3 regions of the Massilia sp. IC2-476 genome follow, and region 3 is predicted to be linked to each of the others. Evidence: predicted binding sites of a transcription regulator. Region 3 holds the regulator's gene; each other region holds the start of a gene.
What was found. The regulator sigma-54, encoded in region 3, starts transcription at its own class of promoters, with help from an activator protein. The targets are predictions, from matches to a motif close to TGGCANGNAANCTGCTTT.
Positions count from the first base shown of each region.

Region 1: the regulator sigma-54 is predicted to act here: its motif matches at 2,153-2,170, upstream of LK539_RS15560 (pilin).
Region 2: the regulator sigma-54 is predicted to act here: its motif matches at 3,382-3,399, upstream of LK539_RS01800 (DVUA0089 family protein).

Region 1 is NZ_JAJFER010000005.1:301,255-309,351, forward strand. It holds gene LK539_RS15555 (S9 family peptidase) at 1-1,559, shown strand, start outside; gene LK539_RS15560 (pilin) at 1,615-2,088, opposite strand; gene sucD (succinate--CoA ligase subunit alpha) at 2,410-3,291, opposite strand; gene sucC (ADP-forming succinate--CoA ligase subunit beta) at 3,310-4,479, opposite strand; gene LK539_RS15580 (DUF2889 domain-containing protein) at 4,550-5,113, opposite strand; gene recX (recombination regulator RecX) at 5,689-6,147, opposite strand; gene recA (recombinase RecA) at 6,167-7,246, opposite strand; gene LK539_RS15595 (response regulator transcription factor) at 7,496-8,097, shown strand, end outside.
Region 2 is NZ_JAJFER010000001.1:377,710-385,806, reverse strand. It holds gene eno (phosphopyruvate hydratase) at 1-1,080, shown strand, start outside; gene ftsB (cell division protein FtsB) at 1,129-1,470, shown strand; gene LK539_RS01810 (DNA-binding protein) at 1,487-1,747, shown strand; gene LK539_RS01805 (Dps family protein) at 2,032-2,538, opposite strand; gene LK539_RS01800 (DVUA0089 family protein) at 2,703-3,317, opposite strand; gene LK539_RS01795 (thioesterase family protein) at 3,497-3,925, opposite strand; gene hslO (Hsp33 family molecular chaperone HslO) at 3,959-4,912, opposite strand; gene LK539_RS01785 (gamma carbonic anhydrase family protein) at 4,916-5,440, opposite strand; gene LK539_RS01780 (alpha/beta fold hydrolase) at 5,586-6,482, shown strand; gene LK539_RS01775 (hypothetical protein) at 6,593-7,264, shown strand; gene LK539_RS01770 (FlgO family outer membrane protein) at 7,272-7,820, shown strand; gene LK539_RS01765 (3',5'-nucleoside bisphosphate phosphatase) at 7,905-8,097, shown strand, end outside.
Region 3 is NZ_JAJFER010000008.1:47,909-56,005, reverse strand. It holds gene LK539_RS19440 (PTS sugar transporter subunit IIA) at 157-639, shown strand; gene hprK (HPr(Ser) kinase/phosphatase) at 692-1,627, shown strand; gene rapZ (RNase adapter RapZ) at 1,654-2,532, shown strand; gene LK539_RS19425 (enoyl-CoA hydratase/isomerase family protein) at 2,679-3,764, opposite strand; gene hpf (ribosome hibernation-promoting factor, HPF/YfiA family) at 3,906-4,259, opposite strand; gene LK539_RS19415 (RNA polymerase factor sigma-54) at 4,317-5,786, opposite strand; gene lptB (LPS export ABC transporter ATP-binding protein) at 5,789-6,574, opposite strand; gene lptA (lipopolysaccharide transport periplasmic protein LptA) at 6,571-7,122, opposite strand; gene lptC (LPS export ABC transporter periplasmic protein LptC) at 7,153-7,752, opposite strand; gene LK539_RS19395 (HAD family hydrolase) at 7,755-8,097, opposite strand, start outside.

The sequences.
Region 1 (8,097 bases), on a different contig from region 3:
CAAAGGAAAAGGACAAGGCGACGGGCAAGCTGTACGACCGCCTGTTCGTGCGCCACTGGGATACCTGGAACGATGGCCGCAACAACGTGCTGTTCTCGGCCCCGCTCGACGCCGCCGGCAAAGTCAGCGGGCAGCCAGTGAGCCTGTCGGGCACGCTGGACGGCGACGTGCCCTCGAAGCCTTTCGGCGACCGCGAGGAATTCCGCTTCAGCCCGGACGGCAAGAGCATCGTGTTCGCGGCCCGCATCGCCGGCAAGACCGAAGCCTGGTCGACCAACTTCGACCTGTACACCGTGCCGGCCGCGGGCGGCGCCCCGCGCAACCTGACGCTTGAGAATCCGGCCTGGGACACCAAGGGCGTGTATTCGCCGGACGGCCGTACCCTCGCCTACCTGGCGATGGCGCGTCCGGGCTTCGAAGCGGACCGTTACCAGATCATGCTGCTGGACATTGCCACTGGCCAGAAGCGCAAGCTGGCCGCGGACTGGGACCGCTCGCCAGGCAGCCTGCAATGGCGCGCCGACGGCAAGGCCCTGATCGTCGATGCCGAGGACGTGGGCCAGCATCGCCTGTTCTCGATCGACGCCATCGATGGGAAAGTCACCGCGCTGACCGACAAGGGCGCGATCGGCGCCTTCGACGTGCGCGGTGATACCGTCGCCTATACCCAGGCCAACCTGGCATCGGGCGCGCAGCTGTACGCGATGAAGCTGGGCGGCCAGTCTGCGCAGCTCACCAAGCTGAATGCCGAGCGCCTGGCCGACGTGCGCTGGGGCGACTATGAACAGTTCAGCTTCAAGGGCGCCAACGGCGATACCGTCTACGGCCACGTGATGAAGCCCTGGAATGCCGAGCCGGGCAAGAAGTACCCGGTTGCCTTCCTGGTGCACGGCGGACCGCAGGGCAGCTTCGGCAACGGCTGGAGCTACCGCTGGAATCCACAGGTGTACGCGGGCGCCGGCTATGCCACCGTGTTCATCGACTTCCACGGTTCGACGGGATATGGCCAGAAGTTCACCGATTCAATCAGCGGCGACTGGGGCGGCAAGCCGCTCGAGGACTTGAAAAAGGGCCTGGACGCGGCGGTGAAGAAGTTTCCATGGCTGGACCGCGAACGCAGCTGCGCATTGGGCGCGTCCTACGGCGGCTACATGATGAACTGGATCGCGGGGAACTGGAACGATGGCTTCCGCTGCCTGGTGAACCATGACGGCGTGTTCGACTCGCGCGGCATGGCCTATTCGACCGAGGAGCAGTGGTTCACCGACTGGGAAAACGGCGGCGCCTACTTCGCCGTGCCGAACAACCACGAGCGTTTCAATCCGGTCCACCACGTGAATAAGTGGAAGACGCCGATGCTGGTGATCCAGGGCGACCTCGATTTCCGCATCCCGACGGCGCAGGCCCTGTCGACCTTCACGGCGCTGCAGCGCAAGGGCATCGACAGCCAGCTGCTGGTATTCCCGGACGAGAACCACTGGGTGCTCAAGCCGGCGAACTCGGTGCAGTGGCATCACACGGTGATGAACTGGCTGGATCGTTACCTGATGCAAAAATAAGTTCGAAAAAAAAGAAAGCCGCCCGAGGGCGGCTTTCTCGTTAGTACATCAAGAATTACGGGGTGGCGGGGGCAGCGTTGTTCTTGGTGATCAGGTCCGACGCAGTCGCGTTGTCGTCGATCGAGGTGCTGTTTGCCCATGCCAGGGTAGCACCGTCCACGGTCGGAGCCATGGTGATGGTTTCGCCATCAACGCCGGAAGCGATGCCGGTGCCCAGGGTGATGGTGATCGTGCCGCCTTCAACTTCTGCCGACGCAATTTCTTTGGTGGCGGTGAAGGCCGGGATACCTTGTTCACCAGTAGTGCAGCTGGTCACTGCGCCGCCGTTTTCTTGAGCGCAGACACCGACAGCGGTCTTGAGCGAAGCAACCGAACCCAGGGCCGCGCCGATCTTGGCCTTCACGGTGTAGTTCTGGTAAGCCGGGATTGCGACTGCTGCCAGGATACCGATGATCGCAACGACGATCATCAATTCGATCAGGGTGAAGCCGCCTTCAGCTTTTTTGGTTTGCATTTGTTTGAAGTTCATTTCTATCTCTCCAGGGTGGTGATTCAGGGGTTGTTGGGTTACTGCTTGTTGCCACGCTTTCTTATATGCAAGCGGTGTGCCAGCCCGAAAAATGCTGATTTTATTAGTACCGAGCTAACAAAACAGCGTGCCAGCTCAAGTTTTGGCTTGATGAGTGACAAAATTTGTCATCCAAGCTGGCCAAATTTTGTCACCTGGACAGTTTTCGTAACGCAATTTGGCATGTTCTGGAGAAATACTGCTGTGCCAACCCTGGCGGTACGGGCGAAAAAAAACGGGGAGCCTGCGCTCCCCGTCTTCGTCGACCTTACAGTCCGTGAATTACAGCATCGCTTTCAGCAGGCGAGCCATTTCCGACGGGTTCTTGGTGACCTTGATACCGCAGGCTTCCATGATTTCCAGCTTGGCTTGCGCGGTATCGGCGCCGCCCGAGATCAGCGCGCCGGCGTGGCCCATGCGCTTGCCCGGAGGCGCGGTGACGCCAGCGATGAAGCCGACGACCGGCTTCTTCATGTTGTCCTTGATCCACTGAGCAGCGTTCGCCTCGTCCGGGCCGCCGATCTCGCCGATCATGATGACTGCGTCGGTGTCAGGATCGTCGTTGAACATGCGCATCACGTCGATGTGCTTCAGACCGTTGATCGGGTCGCCGCCGATACCGACTGCCGACGACTGGCCCAGGCCCAGGGCGGTCAGCTGGCCGACTGCTTCATAGGTCAGGGTGCCCGAACGCGACACGACGCCGATACGGCCCTTGCGGTGGATGTGACCCGGCATGATGCCGATCTTGATCTCGTCCGGGGTGATCAGGCCTGGGCAGTTCGGGCCCAGCAGCAGGGTCTTCGAACCGGCCTTCGCCATGCGGTCCTTGACTTCCATCATGTCACGGACAGGGATGCCTTCGGTGATGCAGATTGCCAGGTCGAGCTCGGCTTCGACGGCTTCCCAGATCGCAGCGGCAGCGCCTGCCGGCGGAACGTAGATCACCGACACGGTTGCGCCGGTTTCCGATGCGGCTTCCTTGACGGTTGCGTAGATCGGGATGCCTTCGAAGTCTTCGCCAGCTTTCTTCGGGTTCACGCCTGCCACGAAGGCTTCACGGCCGTTCGCGTAGTCGCGGCACATGCGGGTGTGGAACTGGCCGGTCTTGCCGGTGATACCTTGGGTGATGACTTTGGTGTCTTTGTTAATCAGAATCGACATTTTGTATTCCTTCGCGAATTAGGCTTGGCCAGCGGCAGCGGCAACGACCTGCTTCGCTGCGTCTTCCATGGTGTCTGCGGAGATGATCGGCAGGCCGGAGTCAGCCAGCATCTTCTTGCCCAGGTCTTCGTTGGTGCCCTTCATGCGGACGACCAGCGGCACTTGCAGCGACACAGCCTTCGATGCGGTGATCACGCCTTCGGCGATCACGTCGCAGCGCATGATGCCGCCGAAGATGTTGACCAGGATGGCCTTCAGGCCCGGGTTCTTCAGCATGATCTTGAATGCTTCGGTCACTTTCTCTGCAGTCGCGCCACCGCCGACGTCGAGGAAGTTGGCCGGCTCGCCGCCGAACAGCTTGATGGTGTCCATGGTCGCCATGGCCAGGCCGGCGCCGTTCACCAGGCAGCCGATGTTGCCGTCGAGCGAGATGTAAGCCAGGTCGAACTTCGATGCTTCGACTTCAGCCGGATCCTCTTCGTCCAGGTCGCGGTAGGCGACGATTTCCGGATGACGGAACAGGGCGTTCGAGTCGAAGTTGAACTTGGCGTCCAGGGCGATGACCTTGCCCGAGCCGGTCAGGATCAGCGGGTTGATTTCGGCCAGCGAGGCATCGGTTTCCCAGTAGGCTTTGTACAGGCCTTGCAGGTTGGTGCGGGCGTCGACCACCGACGCTTCCGGCACGCCGATCTTGCGGGCGATGTCGTCTGCCTGCTCATTGGTCAGGCCGATCGACGGTTCGATCACGACGTTGTGGATCTTTTCCGGGTTGCTGTGCGCGACTTCTTCGATGTCCATGCCGCCTTCCGACGAGGCCATCAGGACGACCTTCTGGGTGACGCGGTCGGTCACCAGGGAAACGTACAGTTCCTTCTTGATGTCAGCGCCTTCTTCGATCAGCAGGCGGCGGACTTTCTGGCCTTCCGGGCTGGTCTGGTGCGTGATCAGCTGCATGCCCATGATCTGGTCGGCGTATTCCTTGACCTGTTCCAGCGACTTGGCAACCTTGACGCCGCCGCCCTTGCCGCGGCCGCCTGCGTGGATCTGCGCCTTGACGACCCAGACCGGGCCGCCCAGCTCTTCAGCAGCCTTGACCGCCTCGTCCACCGTCATGCACGGAATGCCGCGCGGAACGGTCACTCCGAACTTTCGGAGGATCTCTTTGCCTTGATACTCATGGATCTTCATGCTGGCTTCCCTTCTTCTATTACTGAATTAGAAATACGGTTGAGTTACAAAAAATGACAAACATCGAATCCTAACCCGACACGGCTTTGATGGACCAGCGGGGATAGTAGGTGGCCACGGCCGGTCCGTCGCTGCGCAGCGCATGGCAACGGTCGAGCTCGAAGGGCCGTTCGGCCGAGTTGTCTTCGGCGCCGCCGCGCGTATCGAACACGTCGTCGGCGTAGGCCTGCAGCGCTGCCGTGGGCAGCACCTGGGCCAATTCGGTCAGGTGGGTGCAGCCGAGCACGCCCGAGAGGCGATCTTTCAGGTGCAGCCGGAAGTGGGTCATCAGCGACAGACCGACCAGCTTTTTGTAAGCAGGGCCAATCGTCTCGCAGAAACCGGGATACGGAACGGCATCGGACGCGGCTTCGGCGTCCACGATGGTCAGATTGCGGTCGATGGTGACACGCAGTTTAAGGTCGTGCACCGGCATACCGCCCGGGCGGGTGCCCGAGCCGAGCTCGATGTCACGGGTTTTGACGTCGCGGATACTGGCGTCCAGATCCCACAGGCCATCGTCGCGCGCATAGGCTTCGACGGTGATGGCGCGCGTATGCCGGAGCGAGCGCGATACGGGAGGAGACAGGGGCATAAAAACCAATGCCGCTTGCGCGGCGGTTAGTGGTGCAGCCAGTGTGCGTCATGCACGTTGACGTAGCTTCTACGACAACAACCGCTCATGCGGCGCTGCTTAAACCGTGAAAGTTTAGCACAGGGCGTTGTCGGTTGCACTGCAACAGAGATGTTTTTGCCATCTGGAAACTACATTCCACGGATTTCTTGTTGAGTGGCCAATGTTGCATGTGGTTGGACATGTCGGCGTAGCTGTTGGACCAATTGATGAGCTTGCGCCATCGTTTACCGCGTGGGCGGCGGGAGCGTCGTGCCTGTTCGGCGTTTACGGTGGAGCCGCCCACCCTACGAGGCAGCGGTAAACGCACAGCGCCAGCGTGCAGCGCCATCGTCCGTTGAGGAATATGCCGGGGCATATCGGAGATGACGCTCCACGCTGGCGCCGGAGCAAGGCTTCTCTACTATATAGAGAGCACGGAAATTGAAGGGTGATACAGCAGGCCTGCGGCCAAGCCTGGCATATCGTCGGAGCAGCCTGGGGCCAGGCCGGCTCGTCTCGGCAGCAGGCGCCAGTGGATCTTCTACAGCGCCTGCTTACAGCTCGTCGTCGTCGGGAGCGCCCTGCATCGCGGTCCGCGCAGCGCGTTGGGAGAACCCACGCTGCAGCAGGAAGCGCATCTGCTTGGCACGCTCGGCCGCATCGACGGCGACGGTACCGAACTTGCGCTGCCAGACTTCCCTGGCACGCGCTGTTTCGCTGTCGGCAAGCGAGGACCTGATTTCTTCCAACGCTTCGCCCTTGAGGCCGTGGCTTTGCAGCTCGGCCATCACGCGGCTGTTGCCGAAACGGCCCGCCTTCCTGTTGACCAGGGATTCGGCGAACCTTTCCTGCGACAGCCAGTTGTTCTTCTCGAGGAAATCCAGGAGGGCTTCCACGTCATCGCCCTCCTCGGCATAACGGGCCAGCTTGCGGCCCAGCTCGAGCCGGCTGTGTTCGCGCATCGACAGGTATCGAAGCGCGCGTCCTTTCAGGCTGAGCTGGGGTGCCGGCATGTGCTACAAGGGCCAGCGATTACTCGCCGACTGCCTTCAGCGCCTTGCCGCTGTCTTCGACAGCAGCCAGCACCGGCGGCAGTTCGCGCACGCCCAGGGCGGCACGGACCTTGTTCTCGATTTCGCGTGCCAGTGCCGGACGCTCTTTCAGGAACAGGCGGGCGTTGTCCTTGCCCTGGCCGATGCGTTCGCCGTTATAGCTGTACCACGAACCCGACTTCTCGACGATCTTGTTGTCGGCGCCCAGATCCAGGATTTCGCCTTCGCGCGAGGTGCCTTCTCCGTACAGGATGTCGAAGTGGGCTTCCTTGAACGGCGGCGCGATCTTGTTCTTGACGACCTTGACCTTGGTTTCGTTACCGATCACTTCGTCGCCCGACTTGATCGAGCCGGTACGGCGGATGTCCATGCGCACGGAGGCGTAGAACTTCAGCGCGTTACCGCCGGTGGTGGTTTCCGGGCTGCCGAACATGACACCGATCTTCATACGGATCTGGTTGATGAAGATGACCAGCGTGTTGGTGCGGTTGATCGAGCCAGTCAGCTTGCGCAGCGCCTGCGACATCAGTCGCGCCTGCAGGCCCGGGAGCGAGTCGCCCATGTCGCCTTCGATTTCAGCGCGCGGGGTCAGTGCCGCCACCGAGTCGATGACCACCAGGTCGACCGAGCCCGAACGCACCAGTGCGTCGGTGATTTCGAGGGCCTGTTCGCCGGTGTCCGGCTGCGAGATCAGCAGGTCGCCCAGGTTGATGCCCAGCTTCTGCGCATAGGTCACGTCGAGCGCGTGCTCGGCGTCGATGAAGGCGCAGGTGCCGCCCAGCTTCTGCATCTGGGCGATGGTCTGCAGCGTCAGGGTGGTTTTACCCGACGATTCCGGACCGTAGATCTCGACGATACGGCCGCGCGGCAGGCCACCGACGCCCAGCGCGATGTCCAGGCCCAGCGAGCCGGTGGAAACAGTCTGCACTTCCTCGACCGGTGCGCTGGTGTCCATGCGCATGACCGAGCCCTTGCCGAACTGCTTTTCGATTTGCGCCAGGGCGGCTGCGAGCGCCTTGCCCTTTTCAGCGGCGTTTACTGCGGTTTTTTTGTCGTCCATGGTGTACTTTCAGCTGTGGAGTAGGCAAGGTAGGGTCGCTACCGCGCAAATCAAGGTCTTCGCTATAAAAATACTGTATGTAAATCCAGTGGTTTAATCAGCGAAATCAAGACACTACTGTATATAACTCCAGTAGTTTATGCAAGCGAAAAAAGTCGCGGTGTTGTTATCTGCAAGACTCGCATTGTTGCGATAAATCAAACACAATAGGGGCTGTTTGAGGTCTAACGAAACACCAAAGGTGGTCCCATGCGAATTCTGCTCGCCGAAGATGATAGCGTACTTGCCGACGGGCTAACACGTTCCCTGCGCCAGTCCGGCTACGCCATCGATTGTGTCAAGAACGGCCAGGATGCCGATACGGCCCTGTCCACCCAGGAGTTCGATCTCCTGATCCTCGACCTCGGCCTGCCCAAGCTGTCCGGGCTGGAAGTGCTGCGCCGCCTGCGCGCCCGCTCTTCGCTGCTGCCGGTACTGATCCTCACCGCCGCCGATTCGGTCGAGCAGCGCGTCGAAGGCCTCGATCTCGGCGCCGACGACTACATGGCCAAGCCCTTTGCCCTGTCCGAGCTGGAGGCGCGGGTGCGCGCCCTCACCCGGCGCGGCGCCGGCGGCGGCCCGGCCGTGGTGCGCCACGGCCCGTTGGTATACGACCAGGTCGGCCGCAGCGCCTACATCAACGACCAGATGCTCGACCTGTCGGCGCGCGAGCTGGGCCTGCTGGAAGTGCTGCTGGCGCGCACCGGGCGCCTGGTGTCCAAGGAACAGCTGGTCGACCACCTGTGCGAATGGGGCGAGGAAGTCTCGAACAACGCCATCGAGGTCTACGTGCACCGGCTGCGCAAGAAGAT
Region 2 (8,097 bases), on a different contig from region 3:
AATATCAACACCGAGATCTCCGAAGCGATCATGGGCCTGGACGCCAATGAACAGGCCTTCCTGGACCGTACCCTGATCGATCTCGACGGCACCGAAAACAAGAGCCGCCTGGGCGCCAACGCGATGCTGGCCGTCTCGATGGCCGTCGCCAAGGCCGCGGCCGAGGAAGCCGGCCTGCCGCTGTACCGCTACTTCGGCGGTTCGGGCGCCATGCAGCTGCCGGTCCCGATGATGAACGTCATCAACGGCGGCGCGCACGCGGACAACAACCTGGACATCCAGGAATTCATGATCATCCCAGTGGGCGCACCCTCGTTCAAGGAAGCGATCCGCTGGGGCGCCGAGGTGTTCCACACCCTGAAGAAGATCCTGCATTCGAAGGGCCTGAACACCGCGGTCGGCGACGAAGGCGGCTTCGCCCCGTCGGTGGCCAACCATGAAGAAGCGATCAAGCTGATCATGCAGGCGATCGAGCAGGCGGGCTACGTGGCCGGCCAGGACTTCGCGCTGGGCCTGGATTGCGCGGCCAGCGAATTCTACAAGGACGGCAAGTACGTGCTGGAAGGCGAGGGCGGCATCCAGCTGAGCGCGCAGGACTTCACCAACATGCTCGCCACCTGGGTCGACAAATACCCGATCATCTCGATCGAGGATGCGATGGCCGAAGGCGACTGGGAAGGCTGGGCGACGCTCACCGCCGCGCTGGGCAAGAAGGTGCAGCTGGTCGGCGACGACCTGTTCGTCACCAACACCAAGATCCTCAAAGAGGGCATCCAGAAGGGCATCGCCAACTCGATCCTCATCAAGATCAACCAGATCGGCACCCTGACCGAGACCTTCGCCGCCATCGAGATGGCCAAGCGCGCCGGCTACACCGCCGTGATCTCGCACCGCTCGGGCGAAACCGAAGACTCGACCATCGCCGACATCGCGGTGGGCCTGAACGCCCTGCAGATCAAGACCGGCTCGATGTCGCGTTCGGACCGCATGGCCAAGTACAACCAGCTGCTGCGCATCGAGGAAGACCTGGGCGACGTCGCCAGCTACCCGGGCCGCGACGCGTTCTACAACCTGAAGTAAGTCCGATGCCGGGCAGCCCCTGCGGGCTGTCCGGTTCTTCGTACGACCATGCGACTCATTACCATTGCACTCGCCGTCCTGCTGCTGCTGATCCAGTATCCTTTGTGGCTGGGGAAGGGCGGCTGGCTCGACGTCGCCGACATGCGCTACCAGGTCGAACAGACCCGCCGCAAGACCGAGATGCTGGAAGCCCGCAACGGCAAGCTCGAATCGGAAGTGCGCGACCTGCGCGACGGTTTCGGGGCGGTCGAAGAGCGCGCCAGGTATGAGCTGGGCATGATCAAGCAGAATGAAATCTTCGTGCAGGTGCTGCGCAAGGATGAACAGCCGGCGGAATCGATGACCGTGCCGCCGCCACCGCCACCACCGAAGGACAAGACGAAGCACTGAGCTTCGTCGGCAGCATATGACCCAAGAAAACCCCCTGGATTCGCTCGACGCGATCGCCGACTGCCTGGCCGACGCTTTCGAGGACGGCGAGGGCGCCGCGATCACGGCGGCGATGCGCACCGTGGCGCAGGCCTCCGGCCTGGGCGAGCTGGCGGCGGCCGTCGGCATGCCGCGCGAGGAACTGCAGGCCGCATTGATGGCCGACGAATTCAACCTCGATCTCACGCTCGAGATCATGAAGGTGGTCGACCTGCACATGTCGGGCGGCCGCGGTTGAAACGGGCCCCGCTTCAACGAACAACGCGCCCTCCGGCGAATGCCGATCACTTAGAAACCGCGGCTCATCCGTAGGGTGGGCGGGGGAATATAGTCCAGTGGACTATATTCCGCCCACGCGGTCAAATCACAGTACTGCAGCCCGTGCGGCTGTCCATATCACAACTATCACCGCGTGGGGTGAATCGTGCCAGTGGCACGATTCACAAGCCGCCCACCCTACAATTCTTCCCTGGAAACGAAAAACGCGCCTTTCGGCGCGTTTTTTGTTGGCGTATGCCGCGATCAGTCCGACGAAGCGTCGCCCTGTTGCGCGCCGGCGCCTTGCTCCAGGAAGGAGCGCAGCATCCAGGCGTTCTTCTCGTGCACTTCCATGCGGGTGGTCAGCATGTCGGCGGTCGGGAAGTCGTCCAGCTCGTCGGCTACCTTGACGCTCGCACGCAGGGTGCGGATCAGGACTTCGTTGCCCTCCACCAGTTGGCGGATCATTTCCTTGGACGACAGCACTTCGGGTTCTTCCTTGATGCTCGACAGTTCGGCATAGCGGCGCGACGTCGCCGGTGCGAAGTGGCCCAGGGCGCGGATGCGCTCGGCGATCTCGTCCAGGGCATTCCACTGTTCGGTGTACTGTTCCTCGAACAGCACGTGCAGGGTCGAGAACATCGGCCCGGTGACGTTCCAGTGGAAATTGTGGGTCTTCAGGTACAGCATGTAGGCGTCCGCAAGGACGGTCGACAGCGATTCGACGATCTTGGCACGGTCTTCGGTGCCGATTCCGGTATCCATGTGCATCGTGTTTCTCCTCAGGTCAACGGTGAGTGTTTGTATGGAATGACAACACTGTCAAAGAGGCATCAGCTTAGCACCCTTGGAGAAAATACGTATTTTGAGTGTCCCGGTTCGTTTCTGGTGCAGGAGGCGACGGGACCCTGTGGATCCCGTCATGAGGCGCAGGCTTATGCGCGGGTGGCGCGCTTGCGGCGTGCCGCCGCGACACCGGCGAGTCCGGCGCCCAGCAGCAGCAGGGACGCCGGTTCCGGCACGTCGGAGACGGACACGCCATCCAGCGCCACGTTCGACAGCGTTCCGCCGCTGGCGGTCATGGTCAGGCGCCAGGCGCCGAAGTTCTCGTTCCCGATGAAGGCATCGTAAGGGCGGTTGGCTTCGAAGCCGCGCAGGGCTTCGTGCGCGAAGTAGGTGCCCTGGCCGATCGTGACCATGTAGGTACCGGCCTGTGCGAAGGTCCAGCGGATGGCGGCATCGAAGTGATGGACCGAGCCGTCAGCCGTGGCGCCCGGCGCATCGTCGTTGATGGTCAGCGTCCTTCCGGCAGCGTCGAACAGCATCATGTAGCTGTCGAAACCGGTGATGTGTCCGTCGCCGTTCAGGTCAACGCCAGTCGATTCGCGTACCAGGGAATCGAAGAAGACCTGGGTGCCGGCACTCACGGTGAACGTGATCCGCGCGATGTTCAGGTCGTCTGCGACGCCATCCTTGTCACCATCGAAGTTGGCGATCGTACCGTTGAGTACAGTCGCTCCGGCGACCGACGAGGCGGCGATGCCGGCCATCAAGCATAAACCTGCTACAACCTTGCGCATTAGGAACCTTTCCTTACGTTAAATTCCCAGTCATGTAGCACAATCCATGCCAGACTGTGAAATGTTAAACGAATCAATGGCTTACTTAAAAGTCATTAACCGTAGGAATCATGTTGTAAGGAATCCCGACAGGATCGGGCAAGACCTGTTCAGGCGGGCATTAGGCGCTCGAGTACGGCGCGGGCCCTGGCGGGGATCGGCGTTGGCCGATTGGTCGCGCGGTCGACGTAGACATGGACGAAGTGCCCGGCCGCGGAGGGCAGGGGATCGCCGTTGCGATACAGCGCAATCTCGTAGCGCACGCTGGAGTTGCCCAGTTTTGCCACCCGTACGCCGGCGTGCACCGTGTCCGGGAAAGAGATCGAGCTGAAGTAGGAACAGCCGGTTTCCACCACCAGGCCGACGATGCCGTCCTGGTGGATATCCAGGACTTTCTCGTCGATCAGGTAGCGGTTCACCGCCGTGTCGAAGAAGCTGTAGTAGTTGACGTTGTTGACGTGCCCGTAGCTGTCATTGTCCATCCAGCGTGTCGGGATCGCCAGGAAATGGGGGAATGCGCTACGGGGCGTGTCCTTCATCGTCCAACAGTCCTTGCTTGACTTAGTTGATGCTCAGTTAATGGAACCGCTCGGCGGCATCATGGTTTCGACCGGGGTATCGCTGGCGAACAGCTGGGCGCAGTCGACCTTGTCGAAGGCGTAGTGCTTGCCGCAGAAGTCGCAGTTGATCCCCAGCTCGCCCAGGTCGGCCAGGGCCGAGTCGACTTCTTCCTGGCCCAGCATCTTGAGCATGTTGCCGACCTTCTCGCGCGTGCAGCTGCAGTGGAACTGCGGATGCTGCGGGTCGAATACGCGAATCGTCTCTTCCCAGAACAGGCGCTTGAGCAGGGTTTCGATGCCGGTGCTCAGGAGTTCGTCGCGCTTGAGGGTCTGGCCCAGCATGACGGCACGGTTCCAGGTCTCCAGGTCTTCCGCTTCCGACGCCTGCTTCTGCTGGTCGTCCTTGCCGCTGTGGCGCGGGAGCTTTTGCAGCAGCATGCCGCGCGAGACCTGGTCGTCGGCCGCCAGCCACAGTCGTGTGTCCATCTGCTCGGAGCGCAGCATGTAGTTCTCGATGACGGTCGCCATGTCCTCGCCGATCAGCGGCACCACGCCCTGGTAGGGCTGCTGGCCCGGCACCTTGTCGACCGGGTCGAGGGTGATCACGAAGCGGCCCTTGCCGTGGGCATTGAACATCTGCTCCAGGGTCGCGTTCTCGCCGATCTCGGCGTCCGGCGCCAGTTTCGCGGTGGCGCGGATGCGCAGGTTGGCGTCGCACTCGACCACCAGCAGGCGCACCGGGCCGTCGCCGAAGATCTGCATCACGATGGCGCCGTTGAACTTCAGGTTGGCCGAGAGCAGGGCGCTGGCCGCCACCATCTCGCCGAGCGCCGTGCGCACCGCCTTCGGGTAGGCGTGGCGGGCCTGGATCTCGCGCCAGGTGTCGGAAATCTCGATCAGCTCGCCGCGGACGGCAGCGTTATCGAAGATGAATTTTTGCAGGGTATCGCGGTTTTCAGTGGTCATTCTTTATCCGATTTTCTTGAGCTGCGCCTTGAACATCTGGCCGCGCGCCACATAGCTCGCGGCGCTGGCCTGCAGGCGCAGCAGGTCTTCTTCCGTCAGGGTGCGCACCACCTTGGCAGGGGAACCGAGGATCAGCGATCCGTCCGGGAACTCCTTGCCCTCGGTGACCAGGGCGCCGGCGCCCACCAGGCAGCCCTTGCCGATCCGGGCGCCATTCAGGATGACTGCCTGGATGCCGATCAGCGAGCCATCGCCGACTGTGCAGCCGTGCAGCATGGCCTGGTGGCCGACGGTCACGTTCTTGCCCAGCGTGAGCGGGAAGCCCATGTCGGTGTGCATCACCGTGCCTTCCTGCACATTGCTGTTCTCGCCGATGGTGATGCGTTCGTTGTCGCCGCGCAGCGTCGCGCCGTACCACACCGAGGCATTGGCCTCGAGCGTGACCTTGCCGATCAGGGTTGCCGAATCGGCCACGAAGCTTGACGCGTCGATCTCGGGGGCGTGCTCGCCCAGCTGGTAAATCGCCATGGATGTGCTCGTTGGAAGCGTGGGAATGCCGCTATTGTAATCCCTGCGCCTGCCATCGTCCGGTCGGTGGAAGATGGGGCTGGCGAGCGGAATATCAAGCGGGGCGTTATAATGCGAACGGTCGTACTTTTTTGGCATAAAATCCATGATCCCGTCCCGTTCCGAATTCCTCACCGTGCGCGGCCTGCGTACCCACGTGCGCCACTGGGGCCGCGAAGGCGCCCCGAAGATCTTCATGCAGCACGGCTGGATGGACGTCTCCGCTTCGTTTCAGTTCGTGGTCGACTGTCTCGCAGGGGATTGGCACGTGATCGCGTTCGACTGGCGCGGCTTCGGGCTGAGCGAACGCGCGCCGTCGGACACCTACTGGTTCCCCGACTACCTGGCCGACCTGGAAGCGGTGCTCGACCATTACGCGCCGGACGAGAAAATCAATCTGCTCGGCCACAGCATGGGCGGCAACATCGTCAGCCTGTACGCGGGCATCCGGCCGCAGCGCATTGCCAAACTCATCAACCTGGAAGGCTTCGGCCTGCCGGCGACCCGGCCCTCGCAGGCGCCGGGCCGCTACGCCAAGTGGCTGGACGAGCTGAAGGCCAGGCCCGAGATGCGCGGCTACGCCAGCCTGGAAGAGGTCGCGGCGCGCCTGCAGAAGACCAACCCGCGCCTTCCCATCGAGCGCGCGGCCTTCCTGGCCGGGCACTGGTCGGCCCTGGACGCCGACGGCCAGTGGCGCATCCTGGGCGATCCGGCGCACAAGATGACCGGACCGCTGCTGTACCACGCGGACGAAGTACTGGCCTGCTGGACCCAGATCACGGCGCCGGTGCTGTGGATCGAAGCCGAAGAGACCGAAATGTGGCGCTGGATGGGGCCGAAGGAGCAGGCCCGGGCGGAAATCGACCGCCGCCGCGAGCACCTGGCGAAGGTTACGGCGCGCATGATGCCGGGGGCGGGGCACATGCTGCATCACGACCAGCCGGAGTTGTTGGCAAGGATGATCGAAGCCTTCCTGACCGGAGAAGACGTGCCGGCGTTGTAAGCACCCCTCACCAAACCCAACGCGAATTGCCGCAGAGAAACGCCTGTGCTACAGTCCCATCCCGAACCCCGCGCCATCCGGCGCCATCGAGACAGACTGACAGGACACACATGCGATTTCGAGCCGGCCTTGCGCTCTGCGGCGCCATCCTGACGGCAGGCTGCGCCGTTCCCTACAGCCCGGCCCCGGTAGCCACCAATTTCCCCAGCACCCAGCAGGCCAAGCTGCAGGCGGCCGCCCACTGGGGCGTGATCGCGCGCCACATGGCGAGCCAGCTCGGCCCATCGCTGAAGGTGAATGCGCGCCGCCCGCTGTACGTGACGTCGCAGCAGTCGAGCGCGTTCGCCCAGGGCGTCAGCGCCCACCTGGTGACGGCGCTGGTGTATGACGGCTACACCGTGGTCAAGGTGCCGGATGCGAACACGCTGCGCATCGAACTCGACACCCAGGTGGTGGCGTTCTCGCCCAAGCGCCCGCAGTACAAGTTCGCCGGCGAGCGCACCGCACTGGTGGCCGGCGCCTGGGTGCTGACCGGCATCGACCACAGCATCGAGTGGCTGGCCACGGCGGCGATCGCCGGCCAGGACGCCTATGCCTGGTTCCGCTCGCAGTTCGCCACCGGCGACACGCCGCAGACCGAGATCATCGTCAACCTGTCGCTGGCCGACGATGCGCGCTACTACGCCCGCGTCACCTCCGTGTACTACACGACGGACAGCGACCGCGCCCTGTACGACGCCGCCTTCCAGCCCTCCAAGACCTTCGCGGTCCGCAACCACTGATGCCATGATGCGTTCCACGATCCTTCGCGCCGCCGTCCTGGCCCTGCCGCTGCTGCTGGGCGCCTGCTCGAGCCAGCCGCAGGAAGACACCAATTACACCTCGGTCTCGGCCAACGCCTTCGTTGCCGCCAACTACCGCGCCGCCGATGCGCTGGCGCTGCAGCTGCGCGGCAAGCTGGGCGACGAGAAGCCCCTGATCATGGCGACCATCGTCAACATCGACGCCCTTGAGCAGACCTCGATGCTGGGCCGCCTCGTGTCCGAGCAACTGTCGACCCGCCTGGCGCAGGGCGGCATGAAGATGCTGGAAATGAAGCTGCGCAACAGCGTCTACCTCAAGCGGAACCAGGGCGAACTGATGCTCACCCGCGAGATCGGCGACGTCGCCCACAGCCACAACGCCCAGGCCGTCGTCGTTGGTTCCTACGCCGAAACGCGCGAAGCCGTGTTCGTGAACATCAAGGTCATCCAGCCGACCACCAACCTGGTGCTCGCCGGCCACGACTACGTGCTGGCCAAAGAGGGCACGGTGCGCTCGATGCTGCAGTCCAACTGAGGGCAAAGAGCTTATTCCCGGCAGCACGGCAGGCCGATTGGCGCGTACAATGTGCCGCTCCAGAGCCATTGTCTTTGCCGTGACATGAAAGTCGATCTTCACTGCCATTCCAACGTCTCCGACGGCGTGCTCGCTCCCGAGGCCGTCGCGGCCTACGCTCGCAACAGCGGGGTCGACGTCTGGGCGCTGACCGACCACGACGAAATCGGCGGCATCAAGGCCGCACGCAAGGTTGCGGGCGAGCTCGGCATGCGTTTCGTGGCCGGGGTCGAGATCT
Region 3 (8,097 bases):
ATGCATACAATTCGTAACAAAACCACACGTATTTGCCACATGCCGCGGCTCTGTCCAACTGTATGCTTGTACAGATGCGAAATCGAATGTCACGGCCCTGAAACAGGCCTATAATTCCGCCTCGCAAGCACTCACCCCCTGTGCACGGCACACTTTATGACGAACCTTAGCAAAATCCTCTCGCTCGAAAACGTGCAGCTGGACCTGGAAGTCTCCAGCAAAAAACGCGCATTCGAGCAGGCTGGCCTGATTTTCGAAAATAACTGCGGCATTGCCCGTTCGACCGTCTCGGACAACCTGTTCGCGCGCGAACGTCTCGGCTCCACCGGCCTCGGTCATGGTGTCGCCGTGCCGCACGGGCGGATCAAGGGCTCGAAGAGCCTGAAGTCGCCGCTGGCCGCCTTCGTGCGCCTGAAAGAGCCGATTCCGTTCGAATCGCCGGATGGACAACCGGTCAGCCTGCTGTTCTTCCTGCTGATCCCGGACCACGTCACCCAGCAGCACCTGGAAATCCTGTCGGAAATTGCCGAGCTGTTCTCGGACGAAGCCGTGCGCAATGCCCTGGCGACCGATCCGGACCCGAAATCCGTGCACGAACGCATCATCAACTGGCAGCCAAGCTTGCAGGCGCTGGGCTAATTTGTATTAGACTGTCCGTGCGGCAATTGGCCGCGCATTCGACACCATGCCCATGCTGCAAAGCCCGCTGACCATCCAGCGCCTGTACGACGACAACCGCGACAGCCTCCAGCTGGGCTGGTTCGCGGGTTTCCCTGGCGGCGAGCGGCAGATCGCTGGCGATGCGGCCTCGGCCGCCGACCAGGTCGGCCACCTGAACCTGATCCACCCTGGCCGGATCCAGGTCTTCGGGCACCAGGAACTGAACTACTACCACCGCCTCAAGTCCAGCTCGCGCACCCACGTGATTGGCGAACTGGTCGGCGGCGGTCCACCGGCCCTGATCATCGCGCAAGGGCTGGAAACGCCCCCGGACATCCTGGCCATCTGCGACGAGCAGAACATCCCCCTGTTCTCGACTCCGCTGCCGGCGGCGCAGGTGATCGACTTCCTGCGCGTCTACCTGTCCAAGAAGCTGGCGCAGCGCGTCATCATGCACGGCGTGTTCATGGACGTGCTGGGCGTGGGCGTGCTGATCACCGGCGACTCGGGCCTGGGCAAGAGCGAGCTGGGCCTGGAACTGATCTCGCGTTCGCACGGCCTGGTGGCCGACGACGCGGTGGAATTCTCGCGCATCGCCCCGAACATGATCGAAGGCCGCTGCCCGCCGCTGCTGCAGAACCTGCTGGAAGTACGCGGCCTGGGCCTCTTGGACATCAAGGCGATTTTTGGGGAGACCGCGGTGCGCCGCAAGATGCGCCTCAAGCTCATCGTCCACCTGGTCAAGCGCGGTGCACTGGACGAAGAGGTCGAGCGCCTGCCCTTCCACTTCCCGACCGAGGACGTGCTGGGCCTGCCGATCCGCAAGGTGGTGATTCCCGTCGCGGCCGGCCGCAACATCGCGGTGCTGCTCGAGGCCGCCGTGCGCAACACCATCCTGCAGCTGCGCGGCATCGACACGCTGCAGGAATTCATGGAGCGCCAACGCCAGGCGATGAGCGGCGACTGACACCCAGTTAGGGTATCATCGCCCCTATGCACATCGTCCTCATTACCGGTATTTCCGGCTCGGGCAAATCGGTTGCCCTGAACGTCCTGGAAGACGCAGGCTACTACTGCGTCGACAACCTGCCGCCGGCCCTGCTGCCGGCCCTGGTCTATGCGGTCAGCGAAAAAGGCACGGAAAAGATCGCCGTCGCGGTCGATGCGCGCAGTGCCGAGTCGCTGGTCGAACTCCCGGTAAGCGTGCGCCACCTGAAGGAAGAGGGCCACAACGTCAAGGTGATGTTCCTGACCTCGAGCACGCACTCGCTGGTCGCACGCTTCTCGGAAACCCGGCGCAGCCACCCGCTGTCGCACGAACTGCGTCCCGGCGAAAATCCCGCGTCGCGCCGTACCCTGATCGAATGCATCGCCGAGGAACGCGAGCGCCTGTCGGCGATCGAAAACCTGGGCCACGTGATCGACACCTCGGAACTGTCGGCCAACAAGCTGCGCGCCTGGATCAAGGAGCTGGCCGACATCGAGCACGCCCCGCTGACCCTGTTCTTCGAATCCTTCGCCTTCAAGGTCGGCGTGCCGCTCGACGCCGACTTCGTGTTCGACGTGCGCGCCATCCCGAACCCCTACTACGACCTGGCGCTGCGCCCGCTGACCGGCAAGGACGCCCCCGTGATCGCCTTCCTCGACGCCCAGCCGAGCGCCGCCGAGATGCTGGAAGATATCCGCGCCTTCGTGGAAAAGTGGCTGCCCTCGTTCAAGACCGATAACCGCTCCTACCTGACGGTGGCGGTGGGCTGCACCGGCGGGCAGCACCGCTCGGTGTACATGGCGGAGCGGCTGGGCGCCTACTTCGGGCAGACGGAGCGGGTAATCATTCGCCATCGCGAGCAGCCGAAGCACGCGGCGGTTTGATTTAATCGTTAACCGAAAACCGTCGTTCCGGCGAAGGCCGGAACCCAAGTTTGCATGCGTACCTTCGGCTCTTCGTGGATAGGCTAACGCTGCGCAACGGAATTGGATCCCGGCCTGCGCCGGGATGACGGTTTTGAGGCCGGTGGTCAGGACAGATGGCGCAGCGGGTGCGCGTATTCTGGCCACACCGGCTCGAAGAACCTTGCCACCATCTCCGGCGTCACTTCCTCCAGCGTCGCCGGATTCCACTTCGGCTGGTTGTCCTTGTCGATCACCAGCGCCCGCACGCCCTCCAGCACCTCGCCATGCTCGAAATTGCGGCGCACCAGGTTGCGTTCCATGCGCAGGCAGTCCGCGACGTCGAGCGATGCCCCGCGTTGCAGGAGTTCGCGCGTCACGCACATCATCAGGGGCGAACGCTGGCGCATCGCCTTGAGCGCCTTCTGCGCGAACAGGTTCTCGTCACGCGCCAGCGATTCCATGATTGCGCCCACCGAGGCCGCGCCGAAATGCGCATCGATCACGCCGCGCTGCGCCTGCAGTTCGCTCGCGCCCTGCTGCCCTGCGAACTGCGCCGCGAAGGCGTGGATCGCCGCCGGCAGTTCGGCGCCCGGCGTGGTCTCGATCAGCGCCTGAAGACCAACCAGCTCGACGCCCGGCACGAACACGTCCGCCAGCCCCACGTAGAGCGCATCGGCCGCGCCGATGGTGAGGCCGGTCAGGCCCAGGTACTGACCCAGCTGGCCCGGCGCATGCGACAGGAAATGGCTGCCGCCCACGTCCGGGAACAGGCCGATGTTCACCTCGGGCATGGCCATCTTGGTGCGCTCGGTCACGATGCGCAGGCCGCAATCGGGGCCGCCTTGGGCTATGCCCATGCCGCCGCCCATCACCACGCCGTCCATCAGCGCAATATAGGGCTTCGGATAGAAGTGGATCAGGTGGTTCAGTGCGTATTCTTCGGTGAAGAAGTCTTCCAGCAGCGCGCTGCCGCCGGTCGGGCCGACGTGGCCCATCTCGTGGAAGAAGCGGATGTCGCCGCCCGCGCACAGGGCCTTCTCGCTGGTGCTGGTGATGACCACCGCGTCGATGCCCGCGTCGTCCTTCCACTGCAGCAGGATCGCGGTCAAGGCACGGACCATGTCGAGCGACAGGGAATTCAGGGCTTTCGGTCGGTCGAGCGTAATGACGCCGGTGCGATTGGCGACGCGGGTCAGGACGGTGTCGGTCATGATCGTGTTCTGTGGTCGAAAAGACATGCATTCTACAGAACTACCGTGTAAAACCGGAAGCCTCGAAAAGTAACAGCTTCGTACAAATGCAAAAAGGGCGTCCCCTCAGACGCCCTTGCTGTGTTTGCGGTCGCCCGTTGATTACGCGGCGGCGGCTTCTCCGTTGTCCGGAAGGCGCTTGTGCGCCACGTGGTTATGGTCTTGCAGCATGGATTTGTGTTTCAGAACCTGCCTGTCCAGTCTGTCCATCAGGGTGTCGATGGCCGCGTAGAGATCCTGTGCAGCGCTTGCGACGTGGAGGATCTTGCCCGATACCTGGAGGTTGATCTCGGCTTTCTGCCGTTTTTCTTTTTCAGTGAGGTTATCGATGGCGAGGAACACGTGGGTGTCGATCACGTGGTCGAAATGGCGGGTGATGCGCTCGAGCTTATTCTGAACGTATTCACGGATGGCGGGGGTGACTTCGAGGTGGTGGCCGCTGATGGTGAGGTTCATACACACTCCTTGGGAAGGTGCCCTGCCCGCCCCACAAGGTTGAAGTGGGCAGATGCTTTACAGGGATTTGCGGAGGCTGACGGGCGGAATCTTGAGCGCTTCACGGTACTTGGCGACCGTGCGGCGGGCAATGACCATACCTTGTTCCCCGAGCATCTCCGCGATCTTGCTGTCGGATAGAGGATTCCTAGGGTCTTCTGCTCCTGTCAATTGCGCGATGAGCGCGCGGATCGCCGTCGAGGAGGCTTCTCCCCCCGCTTCGGTGGCGACATGGCTTCCGAAGAAGTACTTCAGCTCAAACATGCCGTGCGGGGTCAGCATGTATTTCTGCGTGGTTACACGAGAGATGGTGCTCTCGTGTAGGCCTAGTGTATCAGCTATCTCACGCAAAACAAGAGGGCGCATGGCAACCGCGCCGTGGCTGAAAAAGTTGCGCTGGCGCTCCACAATTGCCTCTGCGACACGCAGGATCGTGTCGAAGCGCTGGCGCATATTCTTGATCAGCCACTTGGCTTCCTGCAGCTGCGCGCCCATCTGGCTTTCGCTCCTGCCCTGCTTGAGCAGGTTGGCGTACAGCGTGTTCACGCGCAGCTTGGGCATCACGTCGGGATTGAGCGCCACCGCCCAGCCGCTCTTGGCGCGGCGCACGATCACGTCCGGCACCACGTAGTCCGAGGTGTTCGATGCGAAGGCCGCACCCGGGTGCGGATTGCAGCGGCGCACCACGGCCTGCACTTCGCGCAGGTCTTCGTCGTCGCAGTCGAGCGCCTTTTTCAGCTTGCTGTATTCGCGCTGCGCGAACCAGCTCAGGTAACCCTCGACGATCTGCAGGGCCAGGCGCCGCGTCACCAGCGGCACGCCCGCCATGCGGCGGATCTGCAGCGCCAGGCATTCGGCCGCGCTGCGCGCGCCGACGCCGATCGGGTCGAGGCTCTGCACCAGCGCCAGCGCGCAGCGCAGTTCGTCCATCTCGATGTCCAGCTCGCCCGGCAGGCGCGCGTGGATCTCGTCGAGCGGCTCTTCCAGGTAGCCGTTGTCGTCGAGGGCGTCGATCACCAGCTCGGCCAGGGCCCGGTCGCGCGCGCTGCAGCCGGTCAGGCGGATCTGTTCGGCCAGGTGTTCGCGCAGCGTGATGCCGTCGGCTTCCAGTTGCGGGCGGCCGTCCTCGTCGTCGCCGCTGCGTGCGCCGCCGCCTTCACCGCCCCAGTCGGCGTCGGCCTCGCCGCCCCCACTGTCGGCGCCGTCCTCCATGCTCTCGCCTTCCGGCTTCGCGCCCTCCTGCGCTTCCTGTCCCGGGGCGGGCGCCTCGCCGTTCGCCGGCGCGTTGTTGATGGCGCCGTCGGCCAGCAGCCGCACCGAGCGGTCGAGCGGGTCGTCGAGCCGCTCCAGCAGCGGATTGTCGTGCAGGATCTGCTCGATCTCCTGGTGCAGTTCGAGCGTGGACAGCTGCAGCAGGCGGATCGACTGCTGCAGTTGCGGCGTCAGCGCCAGGTGCTGCGAAGTGCGTAGCTGGAGACTCTGCTTCATCGTTACATTCTGAAGTGCTCGCCCAGATACACGCGGCGCACCGATTCGTTGGCGATGATGTCGTCGGGGCGGCCGGATGCCAGCACGGCGCCCTGGTTGATGATGTAGGCGCGGTCGCAGATGCCGAGGGTCTCGCGCACGTTGTGGTCGGTGATCAGGACGCCGATGTTGCGCTCTTTCAGGAAGCGCACGATGCGCTGGATCTCGATCACCGCGATCGGGTCCACGCCGGCGAAGGGTTCGTCGAGCAGCACGAAGCGCGGATTGGTCGCCAGTGCGCGCGCGATCTCCACGCGGCGCCGCTCGCCGCCCGACAGCGACAGCGCCGGGTTCTCGCGCAGCTTCTCGATCTGCAGTTCGGCTAGCAGGGTGTCGAGGCGCTCGTTGATCTGGTCCTTCGAGAGCGGCTTGCCGTCCACGCGCTGCAGTTCCAGCACGGCGCGGATGTTCTCTTCCACCGTCAGCCGGCGGAACACCGAGGCTTCCTGCGGCAGGTAGGACAGGCCCAGCACCGCGCGCCGGTGGATCGGCAGGTTCGAGATGTCGGTGCCGTTGATGTCGATGGTGCCGGCGTCCGACGGCACCAGGCCGACGATCATGTAGAAGGAGGTGGTCTTGCCGGCGCCGTTGGGACCCAGCAGGCCGACCACTTCGCCGCAGTCCACCTGCAGCGACACGTCGCGCACCACCAGGCGCTTGCCGTAGCTCTTCTGCAGGCCCTTGACCACCAGGGTGCTGCAGGTATCAAGCGCCGTGGCCGGCGTGCCTGCCGTCATGGTGGCCGTCATTGCTTGGCGCCTTCGCTGGTGGTGCGCTTGGGCGCCAGGATCAGGGTGCCGCGGCCGCCGCCGACCTTGCTGGCGCCGCTGGCGTCGTTGCGCACGGTCGCCACTTCGCGCCGGTTGTCGTAGGAGATGAAGGGCCCCTGGATTTCATTGGTCATGCGGCCGTTCTCCAGCTCGCGCACTTCGGCGTTGGAGAACAGCTTCACCAGCTCGGCGCGCTCGTCGTACTCGATGCGCTGGGCCTGGCCCTCGACCCACAGGTCGGGACCGCCATCGCGCTTCTGGCGGAAGGTCGCAATCTTGCCGTTGTTGGCGGTGAGGGTCACGCTCATGTAGCCTTCCGGCGTTTCCTTGACCAGGGCGCGGTCGGACTTCAGCACCAGCGTGCCGCGCGTGAGCACGACGTTGCCGGTCAGGATGCGGGTCTGGGTGACCTCGTCGACATCGAGAGTGTCGAAGTTGATCACGGCCTGCTTGAGCGAATCGGCACGCTCGGCCGAGGCGCCGAAGGCGATCAGGCTGAGAAGTGCGGCTGCGATAATTTTTTTCATATTGCTTGTCCTGGGTTGGCGGCGCCGTGCTTATTGGCGCGCACGTGGCGGATAGACGATCTGGCCGCGGCTGGCGAGGTGCAGCTTCTGGGTCGCGTTGTTGGCGACCATGCCGGTGCCGACCACGGTGGAGGCGCCCAGCTGCATGTCGACCGGCTTCGCGGTCTTGAGGATTTCCTCGTCGGGCAGCACGGTCAGGGCCTCGGTGCGCACACGCAGTGCTTCGCTGGTCGGTGTGGCCGGACGCTGGATGTCGACCTTGCCGAGCAGTTCGACGCGGTGCTCGCCGTGGTAGATCTCGGCGCGGTTGGCGACGATGGTCATGCGCGGGCGCCCCGGCGTCACGCCTTCCATCACCGGGCTCTCGACGCGCGACACGTCGCCCTGCGGCACGTGCGCCAGGCGCTTGCCGGACACCACGTAGCTCGGCTTGCCCTGCTCCGTCATGCGCACGAAGGAGAAGTTCTCGACGATGTAGTCGGGTTCATCCGGCGGGCCGCCGAAGCGGGCGTCGCCGTCCTCGCGCTCCATCACCTGCACCAGCCAGAAGCTGCCGACGGCGCAGAAGGTTGCGATCATCATGATCGCCAGGAGCTTCCAGCGGTGGGCGGTGCGCTTGTAAGTGACCATGCTTATGCAAAATAAGGCGCGAGCGCCTGTTCATAGGTGCCCTGGGCGCGCATCACCAGGTCGCAGACCTCGCGCACGGCGCCGCGGCCGCCCGCGTTCTTCGTCACGTAATGGGCGCGATGCTGCACTTCCGGGTGGCCGGAGGGCACGGTGACGGCAAAGCCCACGCGGGTGAACAGCGGCAGGTCGATCACGTCGTCGCCGATATAGCCGCATTCTTCCGGCGTGACGCCGGTGGCCTGCAGCAGTTCGGCGAAGCCGACGCGCTTGTCGTGGATGCCCTGGTAGACGTGCGAGATGCCGAGATCGGCCGCACGCTTGACCACGATCGGCGATTTGCGCGCG